DNA from 3 places in the Roseburia sp. 831b genome. Region 3 is predicted to be linked to each of the others. Evidence: predicted binding sites of a transcription regulator. Region 3 holds the regulator's gene; each other region holds the start of a gene.

Region 1 (8,357 bases), 1.0 Mb from region 3:
TTAACCGGGTGTCTGAGCAGATTAGTCATAATATAGACAGATTGTTGGAGAATGACTAGGAATTGTTACACCGAGTAGTCGGTGTGCAATTTTTTTACTTTATAGGAAATTTCTCAAACAGTCAGAAATAGTGTATAATGAACTTGAAATAAAAAATGACATGACAAAAGAGCGAATGGTGGATTCGCCATGACGTTGTTTATGAAGTTTTTTGTTTTGGTTTAGGACAGCTGCACTATCTGACTATGGAGAAAGAATTACTATGAGCATGGAGTTATCCATATCCCATAACCTTTCGATATTGTTCAAATAGTGCAGTTTTTTTGTGGTAAACTTCTAAAACCAACATAGAAGTGCCACATTCGGAACAGCAGAGAGGGTCGTATCCGAAAGAGAGAAGAATGGAGTGCCGCCAGTCCTGGATAGAACGCAGGAAATGTTGTTTTTCAGCAGAAATACATTTACGGAGATTCTTTTCCTGTTTATGATGTTTGGCATATATCCCATAGTAGCGAAGCATTTTGAAATGTTTTTCGGGGATGTGTACAATTAGTTTTTGGATGAAGTTCAAAGCAGGGATGGTTTCAGTAACTGTTTTGTTGTCTTCGTGTCTGGTGTAATGAAAGGTTACATTTTCGCCGTCATAATAATCAATACGTGATGTGGCGATAACAGGCCTGCCGAGGTATCGGCTGATGTATTTAATGGTAATATCAGGAGTGCAGAGATTTGGCTTTGCACGAACATAAAAACCATTGGAGTGTTTTGTGTACATTTCATTTTTAACTTTACGAAAGGTGGGACCAATACGGAAGGAGAGCTGTTCAAGCAGCACTTTGCGGAAGGCATTACGAAGAAAGTTGTAATCAAAGTGTTTGACAGGACGCCAGGGAGTGATGTTGCCAGCACCGCCTTCAGAGATGAGGGCATGGATATGGGGATTCCATTTTAAGTCACGCCCAAAGGTGTGAAGAACACAGATAAATCCGGGAGTAAAGTTTTCAGTTTTATTCATTTTGGAAAACATACGAAGGACAACGTCACGGACAGAATGAAATAAGCAATTTAAGAGAGACCTGTCTTTGAGAAAATAAATGCGGAGTTCCTCTGGGATGGTGAAAACACAATGGCGGTGAACACAGGAAACGAGCTTGCAGGACATCTGAAAAGAACGAAGCTGGTTGTATTTGTTTCCACAGGAAGGGCAAAAACGGCTTTTACAGCGAAAGGGAACAAATTTAAGATTTCCGCAGTGAGGACAGCCATACATGGCACCACCGTGAGAAGAGTCACCACAATGAATCATCTTGTTGACATTTTCAATGACAGCAGGACGAGGATGGAGTTGGTAAATGATGTGTTCATAATAATCGGTAAAGATGGATTGTAATATATTCATAATAGAATTTTACATAGGTAATTGCGAAACAAGTTCGCAATCTTGATTGAAAACAAGGATAGAATCCTGCAATGCAGGATTCTTGGAATGGAAGGTGGCAGTCATTCATTTAGGGCATGACAAAAAGGCTTCATAGTTAGTATGAAGCAGAAAAATTTATAAAATCTCAATTTTAAGCAATCAAAGGCTTAAGACTTCGGATGTATTGATGTTGATGAATTTTATCAGCAACGATTACTGTAACAAGTTGAGCTATGCCAGCCAAAAGTAAATCGGCATGAAGCGTTTTTTCGTTCTGGGTTTTACGATTAGCTACGCAAAAGCTGTCTTTAAAGTGGTTAATAGATTTTTCAACGTTTACACGGATTTTATATGTTTCTTCCCATTCGTCTGACCCCCGTTCCACTCCGGGATAGGCACGAAGATTCTTTTCGGGATAAACGTAAATCATTCTTCCACAGGAAGATGTTGTGCAGGGATTATCACAATGGCATACACGGCGTTTTGTTTTATCTGCTTTATTGTATTCCCATTTCATTTTCGGGCAGACAAATTTCATCGTGGGAATTTTGCTTTTTAAGTGTGATTTACTACCTTCTCTTTTCATAGGAAGCGAAGGATCATGAGGACAACAGGGAACACCATTTTCGTTGATGGTATAACCGTTATCTTCCATAGAAAGTTTAACGCGGAGAGGAATAAATGCTTTTTCAAATCCAATTTCACCGAAAAGAGATTTGTAGATTTCAATCGTGTCAAAAGCAGCATCACCAAGAAAAGTCTTAGGGGCGATAAGCGGATGCTTCTGAAAGAAATCAACCAGGACAGGAAGCAGGGCTTTTGAATCGGCAAGAGATTTATCCTCATCAGGAGAGTCAGATTTCTTTTCCACAACGATATCCGGATGAGCCTTTAGGAACTCTTTGTTATAGAAAGTGATATCACGGACAATACCAAGTCCGTTGGTTACAATGCCAAACTTATAGGCGTAACAGAAATGTCCATTAATGTACATCTGCTGGATTGCCTGATTGGAAGCAGCATGCGTAGGCATGGAACCATAAGCAGCCTTATAAGGATCATAGGAATCATCAAGGTTATGGGATTTCTTGAAAGCCTTTAACTGCTTGATAATACGGTTTGCGTATTTTGGATTATTTTCAGTCACCCAGGCTTCAATGCCAGAGGTATCGAAGATGGTCATAGCCGCCAGATGAGGATCAAGTTTTTGGCATATCGGTTCGGTCATATCAACCATGTGAACGAACATAGATTGTAAGTCCATCAGGAAATCCTGTTTAAAACGGGTAAATTTTGAGGCATCAGGAACAACATCAAAGCCACAGAAATCACGTAATTCCTGAGAGTATTTCAAGAAAACGATTAGGAGCATATCAGTCGGGATTGAGAATATACGCTGAATCAGAAAAGCTTTAAGCATTGGATAAAGCTGGTGCTTACGAGGTCTTCCGGTTGAAGCATGAAAATGAGTAACAAAAGAAACAGGAACAATTTCATCAAGGTTAATGGCTTCATCAAGAAGAGAAAGGAACTGGTATTTGTCGTTGTCGAATTTATTTTGGCAATCTTCAAAAACTTCTGCCAAAGAGAGCTGTTTATGTGTTATCATGTAGGTATATCTCCTTTAGGTGGATTGGTTGATAGTTTCTCACAACTCTATTTTAGCATAAACCTTGAGGAGATATTTTATTTTAACAACAAAAAAAGCCGTATTTATGCGGCTTTTGGCGTTTCGCAAGCGCCTATAGAATTTTACAATAAAGAAGGAGATAAGAAAACCCCTACCCCTCATGAATGAGGGGCTAGGGGAGTTGAGAGTGTCGAAGACACTTTTTTATTTCTTTTGAAAAAATGGGTTGACATATGTCTTTTATGTGCTATAATCCTTTTTAAACAAACAGTTTGGAAACAAACTGTTTATATATGCTTCATATGAAGCATATATTTTTTACAAAATAAGTAGCACTCAATACAAGAGAGTGCTAACAATAAAGAAAAGAGGTAATGATTATGCAGTTAAAACCATTAGGAGAGCGTGTTGTTTTAAAACAGCAGGAAGCAGAAGAAAAAACCCAGTCCGGAATTATATTACCGGATAGTGCAAAAGAAAAGCCACAGACAGCTGTTGTCATTGCAGTAGGACCTGGAAGTGAAAAGAATGGAAAGAAAACAGAAATGCAGGTAAAAGAAGGCGACCGTGTGATTTATTCTCAGTATTCCGGTACAGATGTTAAGTTGGAGGATGAGGAATATATCATCGTAAATCAGTCCGACATTATTGCAATTGTGGAGTAGTAAAATAAAAATACAGTTATTTTATATGTAGAAAGAAGGAATTAACATGGCAAAGGAAATTTTGTTTGATATCGATGCAAGAAAAAAGATGGAAGCAGGCGTTGATAAGCTGGCAGATACAGTAAAGGTGACAATCGGACCTAAGGGACGTAACGTTGTATTGGATAAATCTTACGGAACTCCTTTGATTACGAACGATGGTGTTACGATTGCAAAGGAGATTGAACTGGAAGATCCTTATGAGAATATGGGTGCACAACTTGTGAAAGAGGTCGCAACCAAAACGAATGACATTGCAGGAGATGGCACGACAACGGCAACTGTTTTGGCACAGGCTCTAGTAGGCGAGGGTATGAAAAATATAGCAGCAGGTGCAAATCCAATTATTTTGCGAAAAGGAATGAAGAAAGCAGCAGATACAACTATTGAAGCACTGGTTAAAATGAGCAAGCCTGTAACCGGAAAAGATCACATTGCAAAGGTTGCTGCAATATCTGCAGGTAATGATGAAGTCGGAACAATGATTGCCGATGCAATGGAAAAGGTTGGAGAGAATGGCGTCATCACAATAGAAGAATCAAAGACGATGCAGACAGAGATAGAGGTTGTAGAGGGAATGCAGTTTGACAACGGTTATTTATCTGCTTACATGTGTGATGATAAAGAAAAGATGATAGCTAATATGAATCATCCATACATTTTGATTACGGACAAAAAGATATCTAATATAAAGGATATTCTTCCTATATTGGAGCAGGTAATGCAGCAGGGAAGAGAAATGCTGATTATTGCAGATGACGTAGAGGGTGAAGCACTTACAACACTAATCGTAAACAGGTTGAGAGGCACACTCAAGGTCGTAGCTGTAAAGGCACCGGGGTATGGTGATGGTCGTAAGGAGATATTAAAGGATATTGCAATTCTGACAGGTGGACAGGCAGTACTCGATGACCTTGGCATGCAATTAAAGGATATCACAGTTGATATGCTTGGACAGACGAAATCAGTTAAAGTAACAAAGGAACATACAACCATCGTGGATGGCGAGGGCAAGAAACAGGACATTGAAGAAAGAATCGCAATGATTAAGAGACAGGCTGCAGATGCTTCTGAGTACGACAGGGATAAGCTGGTAGACCGGGTGGCTAAGCTCGGCGGTGGTGTTGCAGTTATTAAGATTGGAGCCGCAACTGAAACAGAGATGAAGGAAGCTAAGTATCGTATAGAGGATGCATTAAATGCCACTAGGGCTGCTGTGTCAGAGGGCATCATCAGTGGCGGCGGATCTGCTTATGTTCACGCACAAAAGGCAGTATATGACATGATATCAAGCATGGAGGGTGATGAGAGAACAGGAGCAGAGATTGTAGCCAAGGCATTGGAGGCTCCGCTTCGTGCCATTGCTGAAAATGCAGGCCTAGAGGGTGCTGTCATCATCAATAAGGTAAAGGAGTCAGATGAGGGCATAGGCTTTGATGCAATTTCTGAACAGTACGTCAATATGGTCGATGCAGGAATTATTGATCCTGTCAAGGTTACAAGAAGTGCACTTTCCAATGCGATTAGTGTGTCATCAACCTTATTAACAACGGAAGCTGCTGTGGCAAATATTAAGGAAACAGCACCTGCAATGCCGGCACAACCGGAAATGGGCTATTAAAATAATCCATTCTCTTTTACGAAGGGAAGTGACAGTCTATTGCTTCCCTTATTTTAAATAAAGGAGGAGTAATATGGCAGAAACTATAGGAAATACAGATATTATAAAGCTGTCCAACGAATTGATATACCAAAGGCACTTGTTTAACCGGGAGCATAGAAAAGATGTCTTTATGAAAATGAGTATCCCGGAATACATTGCATTACAATATATTGCAATGGAGGAGACATCCGACATTTATTCAGGACGAGTCTATCTGAAGGATTTAGCGGACAAGCTTCAGATGACGATGCGACAGATTTCTAAAATGGTAGAAAAGCTACGAGACGTAGGATATGTATTATGGTCTCATGACGGTAACGGCAGTGAGGGCACCTATGTTACAATTACTGAAAGCGGACGAAGCCTGTTAAGGGCGCAGGAAGAAACACTTAAGAAGTATTACGGGAAGGTGTTCGAAAAGTTTGGAAAGGATAATTTGATTCAGTTACTACAGCTTATGAAGCAGTTGGAAACTATTATGAGCAGTGAGGTGGAGAATCTGGAGGTGAATAGAGATGACAACGGAGCAGATGAATGATTATTTTGAAGAATTGGAAGCAGTTTGTCTGAAAAATGATAACATTGCTCCGCGGTTATTTGAAGAATATGGCGTAAACAAAGGGCTTAGAGATGAAAATGGGAAAGGTGTCCTTACAGGACTTACCAACATATCAAAAATAGTGTCTTCAAAAATTGTTGATAATCAGAAGATTCCCTGCGATGGGGAATTGTGGTACCGGGGCTATCGAGTGGAAGATTTGATTCATTGTTTAGGACAAAATGAGTTTGGATTTGAAAAAATAGCATATCTTCTTTTGATGGGAAAACTGCCTGATGAAAGAGAGAAGGAAGGCTTCGATAGAATTATTGGAGAGTGTAGGACATTGCCAACCAATTTTACAAGGGATGTCATTATGAAAGCACCTTCGGAGGATGTCATGAATTCCATGACCCGAAGTATTCTTACCCTGGCATCTTATGATAAAAAGGTAAAAGAACCAAGTGTCAGCAATTCGCTGCGTCAGTGCATCCAGCTCATCAGTGAGTTCCCATTGTTGGCAGTATATGGATATAATGCTTACAATCATTATGAAAAAAATGAGAGTATGTATATTCATCATCCCGATAAACAGCTTTCCACCGCGGAAAATCTATTGATGCTTCTGCGACCAGACCGGAAATATACCCTTACAGAGGCAAAGGTTTTAGATACGGCACTCATTTTGCATATGGAACATGGAGGCGGTAATAATTCTACATTTACCACAAGAGTCGTTACGTCATCTGGGTCTGACACTTATTCAACGATGGCAGCAGCAATGTGTTCGCTAAAAGGACCAAAACACGGAGGCGCCAACATTAAGGTAATGGAAATGATGGATGATATTAGGGCGCATATAAAGGATTATTCAGATCAGGATGAGATAGAAGCATACTTAAGAAGGATTGTTGATAAAGATGCATTTGACCATAAGGGCTTAATCTATGGAATGGGACATGCAGTGTATTCTATTTCTGATCCGAGGGAGAGAGTATTTAAAGATTATGTAAAACAACTGGCAGAGGAAAAGAAAAGGCAAAAAGATCTTGAATTGTATGAAAATATAGAGATGCTTGCTCCAAAGATCATAGCAGACAAAAGACATATCTATAAAGGTGTCAGTCCCAATGTAGATTTTTACAGTGGATTTGTCTACGATATGCTGGGTATACCGGTAGAACTTTATACAGCCATGTTTGCAGTAGCCAGAATCGTCGGTTGGAGTGCACACAGAATAGAAGAGATGATTTGCACGGATAAAATCATCAGACCAGCATATATGAGTGTTATGGAAGAAAAAAGACTCAGTTAGAGAGCTTTCTAATCAAGATTTCAGATGGTGTAATAATAAAATAATGCGTCAGCATATACATAAATTAAAGAGCAGCAGACTTCATAGGGGTGTTCATTTGAACACCCTTTTTGCTGTCTAAAGGGTTCATCGTTAAGATTGTATCATTTTTATTGTCCCAACGAACTAATATGGACATCCAGTGGGAGAAACGTTTATTCGGGTCAATCATTTTTCTTATGGGTTTAGCCCCAAATGTTTTAGGTTATCGCCATCCTACCGCCATCCTTGACAGGCAATATCTTGAATTCATGTTCATTACCACACTTACGACATTTTAAAGGTATCTCATCCTTAATACATTTTATAGTTCCATCCAGGAACTTCTCATAATGTAAATTATGAATTCAAATTCGTATGTATGTTTGTAATCATGTTGACATTTAAATGATATATGTTGCAAGGGAATACTTATTGGAAAAAATAGCGTGTGGTATTACTTTTTAATATCCAATTGCGAAGTGGATATTAAATATGGCTAGCCATTATTCAAAAGGCTATCATTACATATATCCATAAAAACATCAGAAATACTGGCTATGACTTTTTTATATCCAGTTGCCAAGTGGCTATCACTTTTCAATAGCCAAGGCAAAAAAGGCTATTAAATTTTCATAGCCATAGAAAATATCACAAAAGTGTGGCTATGACTTTTTCATATCCAGCCGTGAAATGGCTATTACTTTTTAATAGCCAGAGGCAAAATGGATATGAAAAAATTATAGCAATGGTAATTTTCAGGGGTTTTAGGGGATTTTCTCCCCTAACAAGATGCATTAGGGGCAGAGATGTCTCTAATGCGTATCTTGCCATGGACATGGGAAAATTATTGTGGCAAATGACGAACTTGATGATAAGAAAATAAATTTTTATAAGAGCTTGAATTATTGCTTTTTCTGAGTTGTGGTTGTATCATTGGTATATGAAGTAATTATAATTTTATATGTAAGAAACGATGCAGAAGCACATCTATGGAAGGAGGAGCAGTTTGAACAAGGAATTTGAACGCTGCTGCACATTTCTGGCTGAGATGATGGAGAAATATGGG
Region 2 (8,357 bases), 1.0 Mb from region 3:
AGTGGAATGGAAGGAAAAGGAAATTTTTCCAGGGAAATGGCATGGTTTTAGCACCTACACAACCTACCAGGGAATCGAATATGATTTTAATTCAGAGAACTTTGACGAAGAAAGTGCCAAGGAACTTATCGGAAAAATCTCCGATTTTATTTCCTACACAGATTCTTTTTTCGATTCTCCTACCCAAGACCTGACCGTTTACCTTGGGTTTCAATCCGATAATAATGCCTCTTTTCACACTCCTTTATGCATCACGGATGGGAAAACGCTCACTTTCGATGATTTATGGTGTCTCGTAAAGAAAACGCATCCAGGCAATACTTCCTGCGCGGAGCAGTATGGCCTGTTTTTCGCATATTGTATCGATAATGGCATCCTTTCCTATGACAATTCCGATACACACACCAACGAACTTCAATCCTTTTACAGCGACAAGGAGCACCTGTACCTTTTAGATTTTACACTTCCAATGTTGGAAACAACTTATTTTTCACAGGAGGATTCTGCCATTGAAAAAGAATCGGTGAAAGCTTTTTCTCTTTGGTATGTGGATTCCTATTCCTTTGATGCCTACGAAAAGTTATGTCACTCGTTAGAGCAATCTTACGATCATGAATCCCTTGTGAATGAAAAAAATAAGTGGCTGAAAAGCATCGGTTGCGATTCGGCTTACTCCGAACTTGGAAAAATTAATTTTGGCTATAATCATACCGACCACGCAAAAGATTCCTGTACCTACCGAATCGAATCCGACGATGCCATCTGGCTATGGGAAGATGCAGATGTTGCTGCAATCGGTTACCTTAATATGGTAAAAAATTATAATATTATCGAACCCCTACGTGTTCTAGACTTTCAAGATGCAAGAGATTATCTCGGTGGATACCTCCCGGAAAACTTAAATAAGGTTTACATTTTAACACAATTTGAAAAAGAGCATGACGTCAATACTTCCCGTTCTTGTTATTTTCCTGATGAGGAAACCATAAAGGTTGTATTAGGCTGGTATGAAGTGCCCTATTGTCTCTTACACGAATATTGTCATCATCTGACATATGGTCCTGATAAAATTGTGCCTACGATACAACACCCATACCTGGTAGAATGGTTTCCAACCGTTATGGCCAATATTGAGTTAGAGAACCGCGAAAGCAGTATTGCCTATGTTTCCTATATCGGAAAAAATCTTATTCGAGAGAGAGGCTACTGGGATGATAAAAACGATTGTTATTCTGGCACTCTTGGTACCTATCGCCAGGCTCTTGAACGTTATTCCCAACGTTTTGATCCTGCGACCGGCAATTTGAATGTTCCTGCCATATCAGATATCGGTTACTCCGAATCCGCCTCAATGGCAAAATATATCACGGACACCTATGGATTTGACAAACTTGCCGCGCTCTCAACCACCAATGGCGATTTTGAAAAAATTCTTGGCACCTCGTTTGGACAGATTTATCAAGATACCATGAACTGGGTCAGCAAACAAATGGATGATTACGAAAACTTGTCAGACAACATACAAGCAGAATAACTTAACTGGTCGGAGCAATAAATACCTAATTATGTATACTGCCCTTTTAAAATGTGTTCCCGTCGCATCCTTATAGAAAGCTTTCCTCTATGTAAAAGCAGCACTTTCTGCAAAAGCAAAAAGATGCTATACCTTAGAGTTTCCTCACTTGGTATAGCACCTTTTTCATCTATTTGTATTGAAACGATTGCAACTGGACAGTTTCCATATCTTTTCACAATTCTTGATTTTCAGTTAACCTTTTCTGCTTCAGATAACCTTCCAAAATTATTTAGCCTTCAATCGTAATGTATTTCTTCTGTTCTACTTCCGGCTTTGCTTCTTTCTTTGGAACTTCAACCGTCAAAATACCATTGTTGAATTTAGCTTTGATATCTTCCTGCGTCATCTGCTCGCCAACGTAGAAGCTTCTCTGATAACTTCCGGTGTAACGTTCTCTTCGTATGAACTTTCCTTCTTTGTTCTTTTCTTCTTTATTCTCATTGTGTGCAGCATTGATGGTCAGATAACCATCTTTCAGTTCTGCCTGAACATCCTCTTTTGCAAATCCAGGAAGTTCCATATCTATATAGTAAGCATTATCTGTCTCCCGTACATCTGTGCTCATAGCGCCTGTTGTGCGGGCATACTGGCTTGGCATAGCCGACATCGTCGGCATGAAAGAATCATCGAAAAAGTCATCAAACATATTATCTACAAAATTATTACTAAAAATACTTGGTCTTAACATAATCGTTTCCCTCTTTCTATTCTTATTCTTTGCGATAAGCTTTCTTGTTCTTACCTTGTAACTACGTTATAGACCTTTTTATTAGCACTGTCAATAGGTGAGTGCTAATTTTATAATTTATTTAGATTTAATTTATTTTTCCATTATATTTTCAGAATATTTCCATTTATTAAGTTAATTATCCCGCACTTACCAACATTATCCACATTATTTTGTGTATAACTACAAGTGTATTTTTATTATTGCACTTTCAAGTGACCGTTTTCTTTATAGATTATAAGCTCGATGACTTGTTTTTACGTCACTTATTTCATTTAGCAATATTCCCAGATGAAAAGGAGGCTTGGCGGTTCTCTTTCGCGGTCTGCTTCTGCATAGTGATATTCCAACGCAAAAGGGCAGGGGTTTGGAATCCCCGGATGGGATTCGGGCGGACTGGAATTCTTGGGAGGTGAGTTGGCTTTGTATTCTTGGAAGGTAAGTTAGCTTGGAATTCTCATGAATTGAATTGGCTAGAATTCTTGGGAGACGAGTTGGCTTAGAATCCTTATGAATTCAGTTGATCTGGTATTTTTTGAGTTGAGCTGGCTTAGAATTCTGGGGAATTCAGTTGACTTGGTATTCTCAGGATTTTCGTCGGCTTAAAATTCATGTGAATTTAATATTATAGCGTAGAATGTACGTCCTTTATCTAGGTATCACCTTTAAAAAGAGGGGATTTTTTTAACTACGTGTCCACTATATAGATAGTAGTTTATATTTATGACTTTAGGTGTTTTCTGCGATTTTGGGAAATTTCTACTCCATTGCTTAAATGGCTTTAGGTGTTTTTCCTGATTTCTGAAATTTTCCACTCCATTGACTTGACGTCTTTAGGTGTTTTCTGCGATTTTGGGAAATCTCCACTCCATTGCTTTCCTAGCTTTAGGTGTTTTTCCTGATTTCTGAAGTTTTCCACTCCATTGACTTGACGTCTTTAGGTGTTTTCTACGATTTTTGAAAATCTCTACTCCATTGCCTTAACGTCTTTGGGTGTTTTCATGCACTTTTCTAGATTCTCACTCCAATTCAAGTTCTCCAGACATTGTAAACGCACCACGAATGCAAATATCCGTGGAACAGTAGAACAACAAAATTCTATGCCAAAAAGCAATCTCTACGAATCTTGTAGTATAGGAAAAGTTTTTTCCCAGTACCTTATATGCCAAGAAAAGTTATCTTCCTGCTGCACTGTATAACAACGAAAGCTATACTTTTTCTGTCCTATATAACAACAAAAGCTATCTTCCTGCCGTCCTATATAACAAGAACCTCTACATCCCTAACATCTTCTCCGACAAGAAAAGCGGCATCCAAAGTTTCCTTCGGATACCGCTTTTCATTGGGTATATTTTTATATGATTTCTAGCGATTATTATGCTAATGCTGCAGTAATGATTGCCATGGAGTATACTTCTGACGCGTTACATCCACGGGATAAGTCATTGATTGGAGCATTTAAACCAAGTAAGATTGGTCCGTAAGCTTCGAAGTTACCAAGACGCTGTGCAATCTTGTAGCCAATGTTACCAGCGTTGATATCTGGGAAGATAAATGTATTTGCATGTCCTGCAACTTCTGATTCAGGGCATTTTGTACGAGCAACACGTGGAGATACTGCTGCATCGAACTGAATCTCGCCTTCGATTGGAAGGTTTGGATATTTTTCTTTTGCTTTGTGAGCTGCATTACGCATTTTGTCAACATCTTCACCTTTTCCGGAACCAAGTGTTGAGTAGCTTAAGAATGCAACCTTAGGATCTACACCGAAAATTCTTGCACACTCTGCAGATTCTCCAGCGATTTCAACTAATTCATCTTCTGTTGGATGAATGTTGATTGCACAGTCACCCATTGCCAATACTTCGTTCTCACCTGTAGCAGATGGACGAACTAAGATAAAGCAAGAAGATACGATGCTGTTGCCTGGTTTTGTCTTGATTAACTGTAATGCAGGACGAACTGTATCTGCTGTGGAATATGTAGCTCCACCAAGAAGGGAATCAGCTACACCCATTTTTACTAACATTGTTCCAAAGTAGTTTGCCTGGGAAAGAATTCCTCTTGCCTGCTCTGGTGTAACACCTTTGCTTTTACGAAGTTCGCAGAATAAATCTACCATCTCGTCAAATCTATCATAATTGTTTGGGTCGATGATCTCTGCTCCACGAATATTAAATCCACTTTCCTCTGCAACTTTGTTGATTTCGTCTGGATTACCAACAAGGATTGGGTGAAGGAAGCTGCTTGCTAAAAGTCTGGAAGCTGCCTCTAAGATACGAGGATCGTTTCCTTCTGTAAAGACGATTTTCTTAGGATCTTTTTTTAGGATCTCGATTAACTGACCAAATCCGAACATTTTATTTTCCTCACTTTTCTATTTTATAATGTGTTTAAGATTACTGTGCAAAACGCACGATTTACCTTCATTATATAGCAGAAACTAAATATTTCAATGCTTGTATCTGATAAAATGCACTTTTATTTGACATTTAGGCACATTTCTGCTAAAATAAAACTTTGTGAAAAAATTAACAGGAATTTTTCAATTCTATTTGAGATTTTCTCTCAATCTGTGTTCTATTTCAGAAAAAATCTCTCTTTTGTTTTTCCCCATTCTTTACTTTCCTTCGCATTCTGTGTATCATTCTCCCCTTACAATCAGCCTGCTTTTCTTGTATTTTTCATTGTATTCTGTGTGATTTATTTCTCAGACTTTGGTGTCAAAAGGTTGCTTACAGTTTTCTTACTGGCAAATTGCACAATGACAAGGCAATTTTGTTCCGATGAGCAAACATAAGAAAAGTCTAAGATTTTCTAATGTTTTCTCAGCATCTTCTTCCCTGTGTTCTGCATGCCTTAGTCTTCTTTCTTGTGTTCCGTGTGTCTTAAATCTTTTTCCTCTGCCTCGATTATCATATCCCGCACTTCCGGACTCTGCATTGCCTTGATTACATGAAAAAGATTTGGCAGCTTCTGATTTTTGTTTGGCTTTGTCATTAACATGAATCTGCGGAATAAGAACAGGATTGCGATACTGATAATAGACAGCAAATCTTCTCCCGCTGTTGTGGTTCCAATAATCATGTGTCGTGCAATCAAAAAAATCAGCGCTTCGATGATGTTTGCGGAGTTTGGTTTACATAACATCTTCATAAACTCAATTCCGATTACGATATTGAATACGGCGTCCAGATAAATCAGGAACTCCCCTTCATGCGTGCGGTTTGCCCAATAATGCTGTAAATCCGGCACCAGCGATACCACTGCAATGACAAGACCTGCCACAACTGCAACTGCCATCAAAAGTTCCATGATGTCACACACTTCATATAAAAATTTTCGAATTTTATCCCACATTTTTTATCCTCCCGTTTCTAGCCAATTCTGTCGTTCTATCTTCCAGCTTTTCGAGCCAAAATGGTCATTCACTTATCCTGTCTCTTCTATTATAATATATTGTTTCCCCAAATAGCAGTTTCATCTTCGCCGGTTTTCGTCTGCGTTCGGCATTTTTCCTAAAAACCGAGCATTTGAATCAACAGAATCCAAGTCAGTCCGTAGTAAGTCACAACTGCAACCAGGTCATTGATGGTCGTAATCAACGGACCGGATGCCACTGCCGGGTCAACTTTTATCTTATGGAAAAACATTGGAATAATTGTTCCGGTAAAACTGGAAATCACCATCGCTGTCACAAGCGCAATTCCGATACAGCCGGACACCGCAAAAGAAAATCCCGGTGTTCCGTGTTTTGCAATCATCACATATAACCCGATAAAGACAAAAGATAGCAGTCCTAATAGCAAACCATTTGCAAGACCGATACGCATTTCTTTTCCAACCAGATACAACTTCTGTTTTCCGGAAAGGTTTTCATCCATCAAAACACGGATGGTAACCGCAAGTGACTGTGTTCCGACATTTCCTGCCATATCTAAAATCAGGGACTGGAAACAGATGACAATGGTCAGTTCTGCCACTACTTTTTCAAACATTCCAACAACTGTTGATACCACGAGTCCTAGACCTAATAAAATGATAAGCCAGGGAATTCTTTTTTTCATACTCTCTAGCAAAGGTTCCTTTAAATCTTCCTCTGCCGTCAAACCTGCTAATTTTGCGTAATCCTCTCCCATTTCCTCATCGACAACCTCAACGATATCCTGGGCTGTGATGACACCGATGATTCTTTTTCCATTATCCAGAACCGGGATGGAGTCCTCGGAGTAATCTTTTAATTCTTCGATACATTCGCTGATGGATTCTTCTGCATAAACATAAGGGTAAAATGTTGCAATCAAATCCTCCAGATTCGCATATTCTCTTGCCGAAATCAAATCTTTTAAATCAATTGCACCGTAAAAAGTACGGTCATCATTTACCACATAAAGTGTCATGATATTGTCGTTTTCGGCTGCCTGGCTGACAAGCTCTTTCATTGCCTGGCGCACTGTGGCACCACGGTCAATCACAATGAAGTTTGTCGTCATTTTGCTACCGATTTCATCTTCACTGTAAGAATGAATCAAATCGATATCATGCTGTGCTTCATCGTTCATCAGATGGAAGATTTCCTCACTTTTATCCTCTTCCAGTTCGTCCAAAATATCGACCGCATCATCCGCATCCATCGACTCAATGATATCTGCAGCCTTTTCCGCATCTAACTCTTCGATATAGGTTCCAACATCATCCAGATAGGTAAATACCTCTGAAACTGCGTCAACACCTAAAATACGATACAGCTTTTTTCTTTCTGTAACAGTCAAATCATCCAAAATATCTGCGATATCGTTTTCGTGGTAGTCCGCAAGGCGGTCTCGTATGACATCGTCAGAGTCCTGACTTCGGACGATGGAAATCAGCTCTTTCTCGTAATCCGGTTTCTCCGGAATGACTTGTTCTACTTTGTTCATTTCATTTTCTGTCATATCGTTACCTCCTTCTTCCACACAAATCTTATCCAGCAAAAAAGGGCTGTGGCACCCGTCGTTTCCAGATGCGGCAGTCCTTTTGCAATTGTCATTGTAAAATTTAAAACCGAGCGTCTTACTTCGAATCGAAATCCCAGACGTTACCTCCACAGTTAACTCGGCCCAGGCACCCTCGCGGCACACAGGAGGTTTTACTTAAGGCTGCTTCATTCCTGACCTGACCTGGTTCGTAAATTCCTGTTGCGCAAGACCCAAACGTCAGCGCCACTTATGAAGGGCAGCTCCAAAATTGAAGACCCTCTGTTCGACATCACCCCAACTATAGCGGATTGTTGGTTCAAGGTACCGCTACCACCCCGGCTGCTCGGAGATTTAAGTATAGCCTATAACACCGCCAATTGTCAATAGTTAGACCGCACAAACTCTTGGATTGTATTGGCAAAAACAGACATTTTAACTTCCTTATTGTTAACCGGCACAAACAATCTGATTGTCTGTGAAAAAGTACTGTGTGTCACAAATCTCACAGATTTTTTGTTTGTGTGTTACAACTACAATTGTTTTTCCTTTCAACTTCCGGTTGATGAGAGAAATCATCTTTTCTTCGGTCTCATCGTCTACATTACTGGTAGGCTCATCGAGTAAGTAAATCTCTTTTTCCATCAGAAGCCCCCGCAGTAAGTTGAGACGCTGCCGCTGTCCGGTGGAAACAAATACGCCGCGCTCTCCTAACATGGTGTCCAGCCCGTCCTTTTGTTTTTCCAGCCAGTCGCCCATGCCGACTTCTTCTATCATGGAGATAAGTTCCTCGTCTGAAATGCCTTCTTTTCCAAAAGTCAGATTCTCGCGAAGCGTCATGTCTAACATCTCCGTATCCTGCGCAATAAATACTGCGTCGATATTTTTCTTCGTCTCTTTTCCATCTACAAACAGTTTGTTTTCTGTCTCAATCATACCGGAAAGCAGTTTCAACATCGTGGTCTTGCCCTGACCGCTCTCCCCAGTGATGCAGACACGCTCCCCTTTTTTCATGGAAAAATGAGGAATCTGGATGGTCGTCGCACCCTCGGCGGTGGTGTACTGATAGGAAACATCTTTTAAGCTGATAGTCTCAAAC
Region 3 (8,357 bases):
GATTTAAGTGCAGCAGAAGCTGCAATGAATCAGGCGAACAGCGATGCGGCAGCAGCACCGGACGATACCACAAAGGCAAAAGCAGCAGAGAATGCAGCAACTACATATGAATCCTTAAAGACAGAGGTAAGTGCGCTTCAGTCACAGGTGGATACCGAGAGTGCATCTTTGACAGACTTAGCAAGAGCAGTTGATTCTGCAAAAAGTGATTATGACAGTGTAAAAAAATCAACAGATAAAGCAATTGCATCCGCACAGAATGTTGTAGATATGCAAGGATATCAGGATACCGATTCTGCGACACAAAAAACACAAAAAGATTTACAGAATCAGTTAGATGATTGTCAGATTGTTGCACCATGCGATGGTGTTGTAACGGCTGTAAACGTTTCTGTTGGGGATACCAATACACCGGGAACAACAATCATTACGATTGAAGACACAAGCAGCATGAAAATCAATGCAACGGTAAATGAGAGTGATATTTTAAAAATTCAGGAAGGCATGACTGCAGTTGTAAAGACAAATGCAACCGGTAATGAAGAGATTCCTGGTACTGTCAGCCGTGTAGTCCGCGTGAAAAATCAGTCCACAGCACCTACAACAGACAGCACAGCATCTGCATCCACATCTACAAGTGGAGGTTATGCGGCAGAGGTAACAGTAGGTCCATCCGATCTTTTGGTTGGAATGAGTGCAAAAGTAAAGGTTATCATCGAAGAGCGTAAAAATGTACTTGCAGTTCCATACGATTTGATTCAGACAGATGAGAACGGTAAAAATTATGTGATGCTCGCAGACTATCAGAAAGATGGTTCCGCAGTTGCAAAACGTTGTAATGTAGAAGTTGGAAAAGAAGTCAATTATTATACAGAGATTACAGGCGGAGACTTAAAAGAGGGAGATGCTTTGATTTATGATACTTCCATACAGGAAGGAGCAACGTTTTCTCCTAGCCAGATGTACTCGAATGGAACTACAACCGTAGAGAATGAGACAACGGAGGAAGAACAGTGAGTGAACCAGTAATTCGAATGGAACAAATTATTAAGAGGTATTATATTGGCCAGCCGAATGAACTTCAGATTTTAAACGGGATTGACCTTACAGTAGAAAAAGGTGAGTTTGTTTCGATTGTAGGAGAATCCGGTTCTGGTAAGAGTACGTTGATGAATATTATTGGTGTCCTCGACAGACAGACAGAAGGACGTTATTTTCTGGAAGGAAGGGATGTCAATATGATGCGTGATGAAGAACGAAGTGCAATTCGAAACAGACGAATTGGATTTGTTTTTCAGAATTTTAATCTGCTGCCACGTGCCAATGCATTGAAAAATGTAATGGTACCTCTTATGTATAGCGAAGAGCATATAAAAAATCAAAAAGAAAAAGCAATGGAAATGTTAGAAATGGTTGGAATGCAGGAGCGTGCACTGCATCGTCCAAATGAGCTTTCCGGTGGACAAAAACAGCGTGTTGCCATTGCAAGAGCAATGATTAATGACCCGGCAATTATTCTGGCAGATGAGCCTACTGGAGCGCTCGACTCCAAAACAAGTCATATGGTGATGGATTTATTTCATGAACTTCACGAGAAACAGGGAAAAACGATTGTATTAATTACACATTCTCAGGAACTTGCGGCAGAGACACAGCGTATTGTGACAATCCGTGATGGTAACGTGATATCGGATAATGGGGGTGTGAAAGCGTGATATTTGAAAATATTAAAGAGGCAATTACGAGCATATTTAGTAATAAAATGAGATCAATTCTAACGATGCTTGGAATCATCATCGGTATCAGTGCCGTGATTACCATTACGACGATAGGTAGTTCCATCAAGAGTACACTAAGTTCGACAATGAATTCGCTTGGTGGAAATACAGTTTCTGTTTATGTGGAAGCAAGATATCCGGAGGATGATGCAGACTGGGACACCTGGATTTATCCAGATATGAAAGAGAGTGATTATGTCACACAGGAGATGATTGATGCACTCAAAGAAAAATATCCGGGAGAATTTCAGGGGATTGCAGCCAACAATTACTTTACGGATGGTCAGGTAAGACAGGACAGTAAACGTTATGCAAACGTTAGTGTACAGGGAATGACATCAGAGTATCTTGATTATTTAAAGCTTGAATTATTAGAAGGACGTGGAATTACCGATAAGGACTGTGAAGGAAGAAAGAATGTCTGCGTCATTTCAGACCTTATGCAAAATCAATATTTTGGTGATGAAAATCCGATTGGCCAGGAAATCAGTGTGGATGCAAATGATGGAAATTCCTATGATTTTGTTGTGGTTGGTGTTTTCAAGTATAATTCGGCTCTTTTTGGAAAGATTGACACATCTGTTCCAGAAAAAGACCGTTCTACACCATTGCTGATTCCATATCAGACAACGACAAAACTGCAGGGAAGTGAACAGGTTGGATATGATATGTTTAACTTATTGATTAATTCAACTGCGGACATCGAACAGGCAACCCAGGATGCATCCGATTTCTTGAATCAGTATTATGAGAACAATGAAAACTTTAACATTGTAACGAACAATGCATCATCTAGTCTTGGAATTATTAATGTTGTGATTAATGTTGTAACCGTTGCAATTTCCGGAATCGCAGCAATCTCATTGATTGTTGGTGGTGTCGGTGTTATGAATATCATGCTGGTATCGATTACAGAGCGTACAAGAGAAATTGGTGTTCGTATGGCACTTGGAGCAAAACGAAAAGTGATTCGTATGCAGTTTGTGATTGAGGCGATTGTTCTTTGCCTGATTGGTGGAATGATTGGAATTACACTTGGCATTTTAAATGGATTCCTGTTAGGAAAAGTTGCAGGACTGATTATTCAGTCTGCCTACTCGGAATACTCCCAGTACATTATCATGTCCGTTCATCCATCACTCACCGCAATCTTATTGTCCTTGTTCTTCTCAATGCTCACAGGTGTATTTTTCGGATACTATCCTGCGAACAAGGCATCTAAGATGGAGGTCATTGACGCACTCCGCTACGAATAAAAGCGTGTTGAAGATTTGTTTCGGATAGAACAGATAGAGAAAAAAGAAGGGCGTATGTAGAAAAGATTATTATATAGAAGAAACCGGTGATTTTTGCATAAAAGTTAAAAGCAAAGGTCGCTGGTTTTCTTTTTTAGAAAAAAATCGAAAAAAAAGAAATTTTTTTGAAATGAGTGTTGACAAAGAAATATGATGGTGCTATCTTAAATACAAGGATATTAGCACTCCGCATTAATGAGTGCTAACAAATCTGAAAGCTTGTGAGAAAAAGTACCAAGTTCTAAGAGAAAGACAGGAGCGATGACATGGAAGAGTTCGAATTAGATGATCGAAAAACTAAAATTTTAAATGCAATCATCAAGAACTATATGGAAACTGGTGAGCCGGTTGGTTCTAGAACAATTTCCAAGTATACAGATTTGAATCTAAGTTCTGCAACAATCCGAAATGAGATGGCAGATTTAGAGGAATTAGGATACATTGTTCAGCCACATACTTCGGCAGGACGAATTCCATCGGATAAAGGATATCGTTTCTATGTGGACAATCTGATGGCAGAGAAGAATCAGGAAGTGTCCGACATGAAGGATTTTGTAATCGAACATACCGAGAAGATGGAACAGGTCTTACAGAAAGTTGCAAAAATACTTGCGACAAATACCAACTATGCGACCATGGTATCGGCGCCATCCTATCATAAGAACAAGGTGAAATTCATTCAGTTGTCGAACGTGCAGGATGATCAGATTCTTGCAGTAATCGTAACAGAGGGCAACATCGTAAAGAACAAGATGATTTCTGTTTCAGAGCCAATCGACAATGAGACGATGTTGAAACTGAACATCCTACTGAATTCCAATTTGAATGGTCTTGCATTGCAGGATATCAATCTTGCCACAATCGCAAAACTGAAAGAGCAGGCAGGAATCCATAGCGACATTATCAGTAATGTGTTAGATACCATTGCAGAGACGATGGGAGCAGATGATGACATTCGAATCTATACAAGCGGTGCAACAAACTTTTTCAAGTATCCGGAATTAAGTGATTCGGAGAAAGCAAGTGAACTGATTTCCACATTCGAAGAGAAACAACAGTTAGCAAGCCTTGTGACAGAGAATCTTTTGGATGAGGAGAATACCGGAATACAGGTTTATATCGGAAATGAAAGCCCGATTCAGACCATGAAAGATTGCAGTGTTGTGACAGCAACCTACGAGCTTGGCGAGGGTGTTCGAGGAACGATTGGAATTGTCGGACCGAAGCGAATGGATTATGAAAAAGTAATGGATAATTTAAAAACGCTGAAAAATTCTTTAGATGGAATTTTAGATAAACAAAAGAATGAGTTAGAATAGAAAGGTGGCTGGATGATGGCAGAGAATAAAGAAGAAGTTTTAGAAGAAGTTTTAGAAGATTTAGAAAAAGAAGCAGCAGAATCTGAAGAGACAACAGCGGAAGACACCACTTCTACCGAAGAAGAAACTTCCGAGGAACATACAGAACAGACAGAGGAAGAAAGCGAATCAGACGATTCAGCTTCCGATGAGAAGAAAGGATTTTTCAAAAAGAAAAAGGACAAAAAAGACGAACAGATTGAAGATTTAAACGATCGTTTGAAACGTCAGATGGCAGAATTTGATAACTTTAGAAAACGTTCTGAAAAAGAAAAATCCCAGATGTATGATATGGGTGCTAAAACAGTTGTAGAAAAGATTTTACCAGTTGTTGATAACTTCGAAAGAGGTCTTGCAGCAGTCCCGGAAGAGAATAAAGAAGATGCATTCGTAGCCGGAATGGATAAAATCTACAAACAGATGATGACCGTATTAGAGGAGATTGGAGTAAAACCAATCGAGGCAGTTGGTCAGGAATTTGATCCAAATTTCCATAACGCAGTGATGCATGTGGAAGATGAAGAACTTGGCGAAAATGTAATCGCAGAGGAACTTCAGAAAGGTTATATGTACCGTGATGCAGTTGTAAGACACAGCATGGTAAAAGTGGCAAACTAATTTTATCTGTTGCATAAATAATTCAAACAATAGATAAAATTTAGATAAGAGCAAATGCTCATAAGAACAAGTAAATTAAGTTTCATTTTATAATAGGAGGAAAAGATCATGAGTAAAATCATTGGTATTGACTTAGGAACAACAAACAGTTGTGTAGCTGTTATGGAAGGTGGAAAACCTACCGTTATCGCAAACCAGGAAGGTGCAAGAACAACACCATCTATCGTTGCATTTACAAAAACAGGAGAAAGATTAGTCGGTGAACCTGCAAAACGTCAGGCTGTTACAAACGCTGACAAGACAATCTCTTCTATCAAGAGACATATGGGTGAAGATTACAAGAAAACAATCGATGACAAACAGTATTCTCCACAGCAGATTTCCGCTATGATTCTTCAGAAATTAAAAGCAGATGCAGAAGGATATTTAGGAGAAAAAGTAACAGAAGCTGTTATCACAGTACCTGCTTACTTCAACGATGCTCAGCGTCAGGCAACCAAAGATGCTGGTAAGATTGCAGGTCTTGATGTAAAACGTATCATCAACGAGCCTACAGCAGCAGCATTAGCTTACGGTCTTGACAACGAAAAAGAACAGAAAATCATGGTATATGATTTAGGTGGTGGTACATTCGATGTATCTATTATCGAAATCGGTGACGGTGTTATCGAAGTATTATCTACAAACGGTGATACACACCTTGGTGGTGATGATTTTGATAACAAGATTACACAGTGGATGATTGATGAATTCAAGAAAGCAGAAGGTGTTGACTTATCAACCGATAAGATGGCACTTCAGAGATTAAAAGAAGCAGCAGAGAAAGCAAAGAAAGAGTTATCTTCTGCTACAACTACAAACATCAACTTACCATTCATCACAGCAACAGCTGAGGGACCAAAACATTTCGATATGAACCTCACAAGAGCAAAATTTGATGAATTGACACACGACTTAGTAGAAAGAACAGCTATTCCAGTACAGAAAGCTATGCAGGATGCAGGACTTACAAACGCTGATTTAGGTCAGGTATTATTAGTTGGTGGTTCTACACGTATCCCAGCTGTACAGGATAAAGTAAGACAGTTAACAGGCAAAGAGCCAAGCAAATCCTTAAACCCAGATGAATGTGTAGCACTTGGTGCTTCTATCCAGGGTGGTAAATTAGCAGGAGATGCCGGTGCAGGCGAAATCTTACTTCTTGATGTAACTCCATTATCCTTATCTATCGAGACAATGGGTGGTGTTGCTACAAGATTGATTGAGAGAAATACAACAATTCCTACCAAGAAGAGCCAGATCTTCTCTACAGCAGCAGATAACCAGACAGCCGTTGATATCAACGTTGTACAGGGTGAGAGACAGTTCGCAAGAGATAACAAATCCCTTGGACAGTTCCGTCTGGATGGTATCCCACCAGCACGTCGTGGTGTTCCACAGATTGAAGTTACATTCGATATTGATGCAAACGGTATCGTAAACGTATCTGCAAAAGATCTTGGTACAGGAAAAGAACAGCACATCACAATCACATCCGGAACATCTATGTCTGATGATGAAATCGATAAGGCTGTAAAAGAAGCTGCTGAGTTCGAAGCACAGGATAAGAAGAGAAAAGAAGCAATCGATGCAAGAAACGATGCTGATTCCTTCGTATTCCAGACACAGCAGGCATTAGACCAGGTTGGTGATCAGGTTGACGCAAACGACAAAGCAGAAGTAGAAGCAGACTTAAATGCAGTAAAATCATTCTTAGATGCTCATCAGAATGCAGAAGACATGACAGACGCTGACATCGCTGAGTTAAAAGCAGCTCAGGAGAAATTAACACAGAGCGCTCAGAAAGTATTTGCTAAGATGTACGAACAGGCTCAGGCAGCTCAGGGAGCAGCTGGTGCTGGCCCAGATATGGGTGGTGCTCAGGCAGGTGCTACACAGGCAGATGATGATGTTGTAGATGCAGACTACAAGGAAGTATAGAATTGAGTCATTCTAAAGTCGGCGATGCACCAGAGGGTGCGTCGCCGAAGAATGACTAACAATTCTACAAAGTTTGCAAAGGCAGCAAACTTCTGAGTCATTCTAAAATCGACAACGAACCAGAGGGTGCGTCGCCGAAGAATGACTAACAATTCTACAAAGTTTGCAAAGGCAGCAAACTTTAGAGTTGTTAGATGTATGGATAGAGGGGTTTCCAGGTATGGATGTATCTGGAAACCTTACTGTATTGTAAGATGGATGAGTGATATTAGAGGAAAAAGTTATGGCAGATAAGAGAGATTATTATGAGGTATTAGGCGTTCCAAAGAATGCGACTGAGGCCGAGATTAAGAAGGCGTTCCGTACCACTGCGAAGAAATATCATCCGGATATGCATCCAGGTGATAAGGAGTGTGAGGAGAAGTTTAAAGAGGCGCAGGAAGCTTATGCTGTATTAAGTGATGCAGAAAAGAGAAGACAATACGATCAGTTCGGTCATGCTGCATTTGACGGAAGCGCAGGAGCAGGAGCTGGTGGATTCGATTTCTCCGGCATGGATATGGGAGATATCTTTGGAGATATTTTCGGAGATTTCTTCGGTGGCGGTTCTAGACGTAGAGATAACAGTGGCCCTATGAAAGGTGCAAACCTTCGTACAAGCGTGCGCATTACATTTGAAGAGGCTGTTTTCGGTTGTGAAAAAGAAATCGAAATGGTATTAAAAGATGAGTGTAAGACCTGTCATGGAACAGGTGCTAAACCTGGAACCAATCCAGAAACCTGTACAAAATGTGGTGGTAAAGGTAAAGTTGTCTTTACCCAGCAGTCCTTCCTTGGAACAGTTCAGAATGTGCAGACCTGTCCGGATTGTGGAGGCAAGGGTAAGATTGTACGTGAGAAGTGTCCAGATTGTCGTGGAACAGGTTATATTGCAAGCAAGAAGAAGATTCAGGTATCTATTCCAGCCGGTATTGACAACGGACAGAGTGTCCGTATCCGTGAAAAAGGGGAACCGGGTGTAAATGGCGGACCAAGAGGAGATTTGCTGGTTGAAGTAATTGTATCCAGACATCCAATTTTCCAGCGTCAGGATATGAATATTTTCTCCACAGCACCAATTTCCTACGCGATTGCGGCATTAGGGGGAACAATCCGAATCAACACAGTGGATGGAGATATCTTGTACGATGTAAAACCAGGTACACAGACAGATACCAAGATTCGTTTAAAAGGAAAAGGTGTTCCATCCTTGCGTAATAAAGCTGTACGTGGAGACCATTATGTAACACTTGTTGTTCAGGTACCGACAGGCTTAAATGCGGAGGCAA

Evidence for each region. The regulator HrcA, encoded in region 3, represses chaperone genes, less so after heat shock. The targets are predictions, from matches to a motif close to TGTTAGCACTCNNNNNNNNNGAGTGCTAACA.
Region 1: a site for HrcA is predicted at 3,378-3,408, ahead of groES (co-chaperone GroES). Genes of this name have one in related genera too.
Region 2: a site for HrcA is predicted at 2,344-2,374, ahead of BIV16_RS13695 (Hsp20/alpha crystallin family protein). Genes of this name have one in related genera too.

What each region holds. Positions count from the first base shown of each region.
Region 1 is NZ_CP135162.1:1,879,917-1,888,273, reverse strand. It holds gene BIV16_RS08685 (MarR family winged helix-turn-helix transcriptional regulator) at 1-59, shown strand, start outside; gene BIV16_RS08680 (IS91 family transposase) at 275-1,399, opposite strand; partial or broken gene BIV16_RS08670 (transposase) at 1,652-3,029, opposite strand; gene BIV16_RS08665 (hypothetical protein) at 3,018-3,218, shown strand; gene groES (co-chaperone GroES) at 3,431-3,715, shown strand; gene groL (chaperonin GroEL) at 3,762-5,375, shown strand; gene BIV16_RS08650 (MarR family winged helix-turn-helix transcriptional regulator) at 5,449-5,955, shown strand; gene BIV16_RS08645 (citrate/2-methylcitrate synthase) at 5,933-7,270, shown strand; gene BIV16_RS08640 (hypothetical protein) at 8,298-8,357, shown strand, end outside.
Region 2 is NZ_CP135162.1:2,950,766-2,959,122, reverse strand. It holds gene BIV16_RS13700 (hypothetical protein) at 2-1,534, shown strand; gene BIV16_RS13695 (Hsp20/alpha crystallin family protein) at 1,806-2,264, opposite strand; gene pta (phosphate acetyltransferase) at 3,679-4,662, opposite strand; gene BIV16_RS13685 (hypothetical protein) at 5,163-5,663, opposite strand; gene mgtE (magnesium transporter) at 5,822-7,237, opposite strand; RNA gene ffs (signal recognition particle sRNA large type) at 7,347-7,608, opposite strand; gene BIV16_RS13670 (ATP-binding cassette domain-containing protein) at 7,709-8,357, opposite strand, start outside.
Region 3 is NZ_CP135162.1:837,603-845,959, forward strand. It holds gene BIV16_RS03710 (efflux RND transporter periplasmic adaptor subunit) at 1-1,017, shown strand, start outside; gene BIV16_RS03715 (ABC transporter ATP-binding protein) at 1,035-1,715, shown strand; gene BIV16_RS03720 (ABC transporter permease) at 1,763-3,034, shown strand; gene hrcA (heat-inducible transcriptional repressor HrcA) at 3,340-4,392, shown strand; gene grpE (nucleotide exchange factor GrpE) at 4,408-5,049, shown strand; gene dnaK (molecular chaperone DnaK) at 5,158-7,029, shown strand; gene dnaJ (molecular chaperone DnaJ) at 7,313-8,357, shown strand, end outside.